3 regions of the Nocardioides exalbidus genome follow, and region 1 is predicted to be linked to each of the others. Evidence: riboswitches for the same ligand, from Rfam matches in the RefSeq annotation. Region 1 holds a riboswitch; each other region holds the start of a gene.
The links. A riboswitch is a leader RNA that binds a small molecule or an ion and turns the genes downstream of it on or off. The one in region 1 is predicted to bind cobalamin.

Region 1 (3,264 bases):
CTCGCGGACGACGTCGTCGCCGGCCTGGCCGGCGACCTCGTCGAGCTGATGCGCGACAACCACGTCGACCACACGGGCTTCTTCCGCGCGCTCGGTCGCGCCGCCCGCGGCGACGTCGAGGCCGCGCGCGGGCTCGTGCTCGACCTGGCGGCGTACGACGCCTGGGCCGCGCGCTGGCTCGCGCTCGCCCCCGACGCCGACGCGATGGACCGCGTCAACCCGGTCTACGTCCCCCGCAACCACCTCGTCGAGGAGGCCCTCGCCGCCGCCACCGGTGGTGACCTCGGTCCGTTCGACCGGCTGCTCGACGCGGTCCGTGAGCCGTACGTCCCACGCCCCGGGCTGGAGGCGTACGCCGACCCCGCGCCGGAGTCGTTCGCGGGCTACCAGACCTTCTGCGGCACCTGAGCCACCTGCGTGTGACCGCTGTCTCGGGGTCCACGACCCACGCGGGTGGTAGCGACCGCGGCGAAGACTGACAAGGTGTCGTCATGGCTCGACGACGTACTCCCGAACCCGCCCCCACGCCTGCGCCCGTCCCGGCGCCGCCGTCGCGCGAGGAGACCATCGGCCACGGCCTGTCGTGGACGGCGCGGTGGAGCCTGCGCTTCGTCGGCATCGCCCTCGGGCTGGTGCTGGTCGGACTCGTCATCAAGTACGCCTGGGTGATCATCTTCCCGGTGCTGATGGCCCTGATCCTCTGCACCGTCCTGGCGCCGGTCGCCTCGTTCCTGCGCCGACGCCTCAGGTTCCCCAACGCGCTCGCCGCCGGGGTCACCGTCCTCGGCGCCATCCTCGTGGTCGTCGGGGTCGGCTACACGATCGCGCCGTCGGTGGCCTCGCAGGGCGGCGACATCGTCGACAGCGCCAGCGAGGGGCTCCAGCACGTGCAGGACTGGGTGCAGAGCTCCGACTTCGTCTCCAAGGAGCAGATCGACGCCGGGCTCCAGGGCCTGCAGGAGAAGCTGACCGGGTCCGCCGGCACCATCGCCTCGGGCGTGCTGGTCGGGGTCTCCGCGATCACCAACGGCCTGGTCAACCTGGTGCTGGTGCTGATCCTGACCTTCCTCTTCGTCAAGGACGGCTCCCGGTTCCTGCCGTGGGTACGCCGCCTCGCCGGCCCCACCGCCGGGCGGCACCTCGCCGAGGTCGGCGACCGCGCGTGGGCGACCCTGGGCGGGTTCATCCGGACCCAGGCCCTGGTGTCGCTCATCGACGCCGTCCTCATCGGCGGCGGGCTCCTGCTGATCGGCGTCCCGCTGGCGATCCCGCTGGCTGTCCTCACCTTCTTCGCCGGCTTCGTGCCGATCGTCGGCGCCTTCGTCGCCGGGTCGATCGCCGTCCTCATCGCGCTGGTGTCCAACGGCCCCACCGGCGCCCTGCTGGCGCTCGCGCTCATCGTCGCCGTGCAGCAGGTGGAGGGCAACGTGCTGTCCCCGATCCTGCAGTCCAAGTCGATGAACCTGCACGCCGCCGTCGTGCTGCTGGCCGTCACCCTCGGCGGCACCCTGTTCGGGATCTCGGGCGCCTTCCTCGCCGTGCCCGTCACGGCGGTACTGGCCGTCGTGGTGCGCTACCTCGACGAGGTCGTCGACGCGCGGACCAGGTCCGGCGTCGCGCCACGTCCTTCCGGGGACTGACGCTGCCCTAGACTCGCCGCCAGACGCAGACCGGGAAGTCGGTGCAAGCCCGACACGGTCCTCGCCACTGTGACTGGGGAGCTGCGCCCGAACACGCCACTGGACCGCACGGTCCGGGAAGGCCGGGAACAGCGCTCGACCCAGGAGTCAGGAGACCGCCTGCGTCCATTTCCGCACATGACGATTCCACGAGAGATGGAGCGCAGGACCGATGGACCGACCCCTCGCACGAGCAGACCGACCCACCGTCACCGTCTGCCGCGGCTGCTGCTGCGGCACGACGAAGAAGCGACCGCTGGTCGACCACGCCGCCCGGCTCGACACCCTGCGCACGCTCCTCGGCGACGCCGCGACCGTCCGCGTCACGGACTGCCTCGGGCCGTGCGAGCGCTCCGACGTCGTCGTGGTCAGCCCCTCCCCGGGCGCCCGCCGCGACGGCGCGCGGCCGGTCTGGCTCGGCCTGCTCAACGGACGCCACGAGGCGTCGGCCATCGCCGACTGGGTGCACGCCGGCGGACCGGGCGTCGCCGACCTGCCCGAGAGCCTGCGGCGCTCGCCGTTCCGGCCGTCGTCCACCGCGACGAAGGTGTGATCGTGCGGCACCTCGACACGGACCTGACCTCGCTCGCCGTCTTCCTGGTCGACCGGCTCACCGAGGACCTCGCGCTGCTCTGGGAGCGCGAGTCGTCGCGCGAGGGCGACCTGCTGCGACCCGGGCTCGCCGCCCAGGTCGCGGTCATCGACGAGGTCCTGGTGACCCTGCGATCCGGCCTGCTCCCGCCGCGGCGCGAGCTCCGGCTCCTGCTCTTCGGCTACGGGGCGCACCCCGACTACGACCCGGTCTGGACGCAGCGGCTCTCGAGGTGACAACATCGGCACATGCCGATGACACAGGTGGATGCCGATACTCGACCGATCGCCGAGACTGCGGCGCTGACGGCGGCCGCGTGCCTGTTCAACGGCTTCAGCGACCGCTCGCGGCTCGCCATCGTCCAGCACCTCGCGCTGGGAGAGCACCGGGTGGTCGACCTCGTCCGACACCTGGGCCTTGCCCAGTCGACGGTCTCGCAGCACCTCGGATGCCTCGTCGACTGCGGCATCGCCCAGGTGCGACCGGAGGGGCGAGCCTCGCTCTACTCCCTCACCCACCCGGAGGCGACCATGGACATCCTGGCGTGCGCGGAGCGCATGCTCGCGCTCACCGGCGACGCGGTGACGCTGTGCGGGACCTACGGCGTCGAGGCGCGCCGGCGATGACCACGGACGTCGCCCTCCTGAGCGTCGCCGACCGCCGGCGTCTCGGGCGTCGCGCACAGCTCCTCGCCGGCGCATCAGTGGCCTACAACGTCGTCGAGGCGGCCATCGCCGTGACCGCGGGTCTCGCCGCCGGATCGGTCGCCCTCGTCGGATTCGGGCTGGACTCGGTGGTCGAGGTGTCCAGTGGGCTGGTCATCCTGTGGCAGTTCCGCCACCACCTCCCGGAGACGCGGGAGCGGCAAGCCCTGCGGCTGATGGCCCTGTCGTTCTTCGCACTGGCCGCCTACGTGTCGTTCGAGTCCGTGCGCGCATTGCTCGGCGACCACGACCCCGACAGCTCGCGCGTGGGCATCGGCCTGGCCATCGC
Region 2 (3,264 bases), 2.3 Mb from region 1:
GAGGTTGGCCTCGCGTCCCTCCCGTCGAGCGGTCCTCAGATCACCGTCCTGGAAGAGGATCCGGCCGCCCTGGCGCCCTCGTGCCTGCTGGTGAGGAGCCGCTGCCCGGATCGTCTCGATCAGGTGCAGCCCGCCGTTGCCGGTCGGGTCGGCGCCGATCCGCCGTCCGTTGCTCGTCAGCGCGCGGCTCCGCTTGCCCGACTCCCCGGCGCCGGTCCCGTGCACCTCGAACCGCTTCACCTTGTAGGGGTCCGCCGCCCCGATGACCGACGTCTGACCCGCGCCACTCGGCCGTGAGTCTCCCGGAGACTCAACGTCGGTCGGCTCGTCGGACGTCATGGAATCGCTCGGTTCGGACCGGGGATTCTCATGACGTCCGCTGTCGTCGGTGTCGCTCTCGTCCGGCTGGTCGGGCGTCATCGACTCCGGTTGCTCGGACGATCCGTCGTCATGACCTTCCGGGTCGGGCTCCGGCGGAAGCGGCGGCTCCGGGTCCGGCTCCTCGTCCCCGAGGATCTGGTCGAGCAGCTCCTCGTCGAGCCCGGGAGCGTCGAACGGATTCCGCCGCCGCCGGTGAGGCAGCGCCAGCAGCGCCGCCTGCCGGATGTCGGCCCGGGTGACGTGGGTCCGCCCGTTCCAGGCGGCGTGCGCGATCGCGGTCCGGGTCGTGACGATGTCCGCGCGCATCCCGTCGACCTTGAAGGCGGCGCACACCTCGGCCACCTTGGTCAGCACCGCGTCGGTCAGCTCGACCTCGGGGAGCAGCTTGCGGGCGGCGGCGATCCGGTCGGTCAGCGCGCGCTCGGCGTCGGCGTACGACTCGACGAAGGCATCGGGGTCGGCGTCGAAGGCGAGCCGACGTCGTACGACCTCGGCGCGCAGCTGCGGGTCGCGCGGTGCGGCGATCTCGACGGTGAGGCCGAAGCGGTCGAGGAGCTGGGGGCGGAGCTCGCCCTCCTCGGGGTTCATGGTGCCGACGAGCACGAAGCGGGCGGCGTGGGCGACCGAGACGCCGTCGCGCTCGACGGTGGAGCGGCCCATCGCGGCGGCGTCGAGCAGCAGGTCGACGAGGTGGTCGTGGAGGAGGTTGACCTCGTCGACGTAGAGGATGCCGCGGTGCGCGCGGGCGAGGAGGCCGGGCTCGTACTCGGCGACGCCGTCGGCCAGCACCTTCGAGAGGTGGAGCGAGCCGAGCACGCGGTCCTCGGTGGCGCCGACGGGCAGCTCGACGAGGCGTACGGGCCGGGTCTCGGTCTCAGCGTCGCTTCCCCAGGCCCCGTCGGGCGACGTCTCGCCGGGAGCGGAGGAGAAGCGGTCGCCGGCGACCACCTCGATGGGCGGCAGCACGGTGGCGAGGGCGCGGACGGTCGTGGACTTGGCCGTGCCCTTCTCGCCGCGCACGAGCACGCCGCCGACCTCGGGGGAGATCGTGGTGAGGAGGAGGGCGAGCGTCATGTCGTCGCTGCCGACGACTGCGCAGAGGGGGTACTGCTGTGGCATGGGGGCTCCCGCTCTCGTTGCCAGGTTGGAACTGGTCAGCGGGAGGCCGGTCTTCGGACTTCCCGGATCGCCCTGTTGGACGTCTCGAGTCACCGCAGCGGGCCCTGTGCCGGACTTTCACCGGCTTCCCAGATTCTCCCCAAGCTTCGGGGCACCTCTCGCCTTGTCCGCGTCACGATAGCGTCTGCGGCCATGTCGTCCACTGCAGTGCCGTTCAGTGATGGGCCCAGCGAGATCGTGGTCGTCGGGATCGGCGCCGACGGCTGGTCCTCGCTCTCTCCGTCCTCGCAGGCGCTGGTGCTCGAGGCGTCGGTGCTCTGGGGCGGGTCGCGTCACCTCTCCCTGGTGCCCACTGTTGACGGTCAGGTGCGGGTGCCGTGGCCCTCTCCGCTGGCGGCCTCCCTGCCTGCGCTGCTCGCTGAGTACGCCGGGCGCCCGGTCGTCGCGCTCGCCTCCGGGGACCCGCTGGTGTCGGGCATCGCAACCACGCTCTTGGAGCACGGCGCCCCGGTGCGGGTGGTGCCTGCTGTCTCGTCGGTCGCGTTGGCGCGGGCGCGGATGGGGTGGTCCTCCGAGTCCTGCGAGGTCGTCTCGCTTGTCGGTCGTCCCTTGGAACGTCTGGTGCTAGCCCTGGCACCGGGTCGTCGGATCCTGGTGCTGTCGTCGGACGCCTCGACGCCGGCTGCGCTGGCTTCGCTGCTGACCACGTCGGGCTGGGGTGCGTCTTCTTTCACGGTGCTCGGGGACCTCGGCTCGCTGTCCGAAAGTTTTCAGTCAGGCGTCGCCTCCTCCTGGTCCGCGCAGTCACCGGCGCTGAACGTCATCGCCATCGAGGTCTCCGGCAACGGTCTGGCCTCCTGGGCCCCCGGCCTTCCCGACTCGGCCTTCGAGAACGACGGCCAGCTCACCAAGCGTGACCTCCGCGCCTCGGCCCTCGCCCGCCTCATGCCCGCCCCCGGCCAGCTCCTCTGGGACGTCGGCGCGGGTGCCGGCTCGGTCGGCATCGAGTGGATGCGCACCCACCCGTCTTGTCGGACCATTGCCATCGAGTCCGACCCCGAGCGCGCGGCGCGCATCGGACGCAACGCTCACGCTTTGGGCGTCCCCGACCTCCAGGTCGTCGAAGGCCGCGCCCCCTCAGCCCTCACCGGGCTCGAAGCGCCGGACGCCATCTTCATCGGAGGCGGCGCCACCCGCGAAGGCGTACTCGACGCCTGCCTCGCCGCCCTCAAACCCGGCGGCCGCCTCGTCGTCCACGGCGTGACCCTCGAGACCGAGGTGTTGTTGGCGAAGGCGTACGCCGACCATGGCGGGGAGCTCATCCGGATCGGCGTCGAGAACGCAGCACCAGTCGGCACCTTCACGGGCTGGACACCCGCTCGCGGAGTCACTCAGTGGGCCCTGCGGCAGGCACTTGCCTGAAGCACGACACGTGCTGCACTCCGCCTCTGTGACGCGTCCGGAGCGCTGCCGAGCAACCATGGGCGATCGGCTCAACGCCGCAGTGTCAGCACGACGCTCACGGCGGCGTAGTAGACCACGTACAGCAGCGACAAGGCGGTGACGACGACGCTCGGATCGGGGAACTGCACCAGCATCACGGCGTAGGTCACCAGCCACGACCCCGCCAGGACGAGGTTGAGGCCGCGGGCGGTGGCTGTGCGGGAGGGGTAGACGTACTTGATGGGTACGAAGACCAGCACCACGCAGGTCAGGAGCAGAGCTGCCGTCGCTCCAGGGGAGACGCCCAGCACGATCACGTAG
Region 3 (3,264 bases), 2.3 Mb from region 1:
ACCATCGGCAGGTTGCCGAGCGCCGCGTCGGTGCCGCAGGAGGCCGACAGCGCGGCGTTCTTGCCGGGCAGCCACTCGAGCGAGCCGTGCTTGCCGAGGTGCACGACGGCGTCGGCCCCGAAACCCCCCTCGGAAACAGCACTGCCCAGCCACCGGTAGGCGCCCATGTAGTGGTGGGTCGGCGCCAGGTCGGGGTCGTGGTAGATCGCGATCGGGTTCTCGCCGAAGCCGCGCGGCGGCTGGATGATGAGCACCACGTTGCCCGCCTGGACGGTCGCGAGCACGAGCTCGCCGGCGTCGTTGGTGAAGAGCGACCCGGTGCCCTCGCCCCAGGCCCCGACCATGTCGGCCTTGAGGTCCTCGGGCAGGTCGGCGGTCCAGTCGGCGTACTGCTGCGGCGTGATCCGCACGTGCGCGTCGGTCAGCTGCGCGTGGGTCAGCCACTCCTCGTCCTGCCCGCCCGCCTCGATGAGCGAGTGGATCAGCGCGTCGCCCTTCTCGGTGTCGGTGGCGTCGCGGCCGAGGATGTCGGTGACGGCGTTGTCGGTGCCGAGGTCGTAGCCCTCGGCGCGCAGCCGCTCGAGCATCCGGATCGCGGAGACCGGGGTGTCGAGGCCGACGGCGTTGCCGATGCGCGCGTGCTTGGTGGGGTACGCCGACAGCACGAGCGCGAGCCGCTTCTCGGCGTTCGGGATGGAGCGCAGGCGGGCCTGCTTGACCGCGATGCCGGCCACCCGCGCGCAGCGCTCGGGGTCGGCGACGTAGTGCGGGAGCCCGTCGGAGTCGACCTCCTTGAAGGAGAACGGCGCGGTGATGATCCGGCCGTCGAACTCGGGGATCGCGATCTGGGTGGCCGAGTCGAGCGGGCTGACGCCGTCGTCCGACTCCTCCCACTCCGCGCGGCTGCTCGTGAGGCAGAGGCCCTGGATGATCGGGATGTCGAGCGCCGACATCCGCGCCACGTCCCACGACTCGTCGTCGCCGCCCGCGCTGGCCCCCGCCGGCGTGCGGCCACCGGCGGCGAGCACGGTGACGATCAGCGCGTCGAGCGTGCCGAAGGCGTCGTACAGCTCATCGGGCGCGGAGCGCAGCGACCCGGCGAAGATCGGGACGCCGACCGCGTGGCCGGTCGCGTCGACCGCGTCGGCGAGCGCGTGGGCGAAGGCGGTGTTGCCGCTCGCCTCGTGGGCGCGGTAGTAGAGCACCCCGACGCGTGCCTTGCCCTCCGCAGCCGTCTCCGCCTGCGGACGGGCGGCGTAGCCCCACTGCGGCAGCACCGCCGGCGGCTCGAAGCCCTCGCCGGTGAGCAGGACGGTGTCGGAGAGGAAGGCGTGGAGCTGGGTGAGGTTCTCCGGGCCGCCCTCGGCGAGGTAGCGGTGGGCCTCGGCCGCGACGCCCATCGGCACCGACGAGAGCTCCATCAGCTCGGCGCTCGGTGCCTGCTCGCCACCGAGGACGACGACGGGCATGCCGGTCGCGGCGACGCGGGTGAAGCCGGAGCAGAGGTCCTGCGGCGAGCCGAGCAGCCGGCCGATGACGAGGTCGCAGCCCTCGATCACCTCGGCCATCGACTGGTGGCCGGGCCGCGCCGGGTTGGCGAGGACGTAGTCGGCGCCGGACGCCCGCGCGCTCAGCAGGTCGGTGTCGGACGTGGACAGGAGTGCGATGCGCACGATTTCCTCCAGGGGGTTCTCGCCCCTCGTTGTCGGATCCCGCGTGGCTCAGTGTCTGGCTCGGCCCACCGGTTGGCGGGCCTGACAGTGGCGGAACCGCCCCGGACTCGCACCGGGTTCCTGGTCCCACGCAGGTGGCTGCCGCGAGCCTACTGCCACACTCGGCCCATGACCGAGCGCACCCGAGGCGACCTCTGCCCGGGCGTCTTCCGTCCGTGGCCGGCGGACGACGGCGCGCTCGTCCGGCTGCGACTCCCCGGCGGCCATCTCTCCCGCTCGACGCTGCTGTCGCTGGTCGCCGTCGCTGAGGAGCACGGCGACGGGCAGGTCCACCTGACCAAGCGGGCCAACCTCCAGCTGCGGGCGCTCCCCTCCTCCGGTCCCGACCTGCTCCCCGAGGTCGTCGAGGCGATCCGGGGCACCGGGCTGCTGCCGCATCCCGCCCACGAGCTGGTGCGGAACGTGATGGCGTCGCCGCTCACCGGCCTGGTCGGCGGCCGCGCCGACCTGCGCCCGGTCGTGGCCGAGCTCGACGCGCGCATCTGCGCGACGCCGTCCCTCGCGTCCCTGCCCGGTCGCTTCCTCTTCGTCCTCGACGACGGCCGCGGCGACCTCGCCGCGCGGTCGACCGACCTCGGCCTGGTCGCCCTCTCCCCGTCCGAGGTCCAGCTGCGGATCGGGTCGTCGGCGTGGGGCCCGGTCGTCCCTGTCTCCGAGGCGGCCGCCCGGCTCAACGGCCTGGCCCGCGCCTTCCAGCAGGTCCGCGGCCGCGGCGACGACGCCGCCTGGCACGTCGACGAGCTCCCGGTCGCGCTTCCCTCCCAGGACCCCGACCCCCGCGCCCTCGTCTCCTCCGCACCCCCGCCCCCCGGCGAGGTCGTGCAAGGAGTCGTGCACGTCCCCATCGACGGTGGCGTGCTCGACCGAAAACTTTCGCTCACGCTCCCGGAGGAGCTGGTCGTGACCCCGTGGAAGTCCCTGATCGGACTCACGCCACGCAGATGACCCCGCGGTTCCCCTCCTGGTCGGCGATCACCGTCAACCCGGGGGCCTGCGAGTCGTCCACGATGGTGCCGCCGGCAGCGAGGGCGGCGGCCACCCGACCGTCGCGCGCCTCCGCGGCGACGTACACCTCGACGTGGAACCGCTGGCCGGGCGCCGCGTCCTCGTCGAGGTCGTCGAACCACAGGTTCGGCACGCGCACCGAGGCGTCGCGCACCTCGTCGCCCGGAGTCCGTCGTCCCTGCGAGGCGAGGTCGCCGGTGAGCAGGGCGGCCCAGACCGGCGCGACGTCCCCCGACGCGTCGACGTCGAGCCCGAGCTCGAGCTCGGCGACGGCGGCGGGATCCGCGGTGAGCCCGAGGTCGGAGGCGATCGCCTCGATGCGGCGGGCGAGGTCGAGGTCCTGCTGCGTCGGCCACTCGACGACGTACTCCGTGCCGTCGTCGTCGCGGTAGATCGCATCGGCGGTGACCAGCTCCAGGTCGACGTGGCCGTTCCCGAGCACGGCGCGCGGGTGGTGCCCGACCGACTCACCGGCCTCGGAGATCGCGGAGACGAGGCGTACGGCTTCCGCGAAGGACCCGACGAG

Region 2: it holds a riboswitch for cobalamin, as region 1 does, so the genes downstream of both, BLV76_RS05185 (magnesium chelatase subunit D family protein) here and BLV76_RS16155 (hypothetical protein) in region 1, are expected to answer to the same signal.
Region 3: it holds a riboswitch for cobalamin, as region 1 does, so the genes downstream of both, cobN (cobaltochelatase subunit CobN) here and BLV76_RS16155 (hypothetical protein) in region 1, are expected to answer to the same signal.

What each region holds. Positions count from the first base shown of each region.
Region 1 covers NZ_FNRT01000002.1:3,277,780-3,281,043, reverse strand. The annotation lists gene BLV76_RS16165 (protein adenylyltransferase SelO) at 1-408, shown strand, start outside; gene BLV76_RS16160 (AI-2E family transporter) at 492-1,640, shown strand; cobalamin riboswitch at 1,672-1,798, shown strand; gene BLV76_RS16155 (hypothetical protein) at 1,852-2,232, shown strand; gene BLV76_RS16150 (hypothetical protein) at 2,235-2,507, shown strand; gene BLV76_RS16145 (ArsR/SmtB family transcription factor) at 2,520-2,897, shown strand; gene BLV76_RS16140 (cation diffusion facilitator family transporter) at 2,894-3,264, shown strand, end outside.
Region 2 covers NZ_FNRT01000002.1:998,759-1,002,022, reverse strand. The annotation lists gene BLV76_RS05185 (magnesium chelatase subunit D family protein) at 1-1,500, opposite strand, end outside; cobalamin riboswitch at 1,528-1,674, opposite strand; gene cbiE (precorrin-6y C5,15-methyltransferase (decarboxylating) subunit CbiE) at 1,693-2,922, shown strand; gene BLV76_RS05175 (CDP-alcohol phosphatidyltransferase family protein) at 2,994-3,264, opposite strand, start outside.
Region 3 covers NZ_FNRT01000002.1:983,517-986,780, forward strand. The annotation lists gene cobN (cobaltochelatase subunit CobN) at 1-1,673, opposite strand, end outside; cobalamin riboswitch at 1,702-1,848, opposite strand; gene BLV76_RS05120 (hypothetical protein) at 1,842-2,678, shown strand; gene BLV76_RS05125 (4a-hydroxytetrahydrobiopterin dehydratase) at 2,662-3,264, opposite strand, start outside.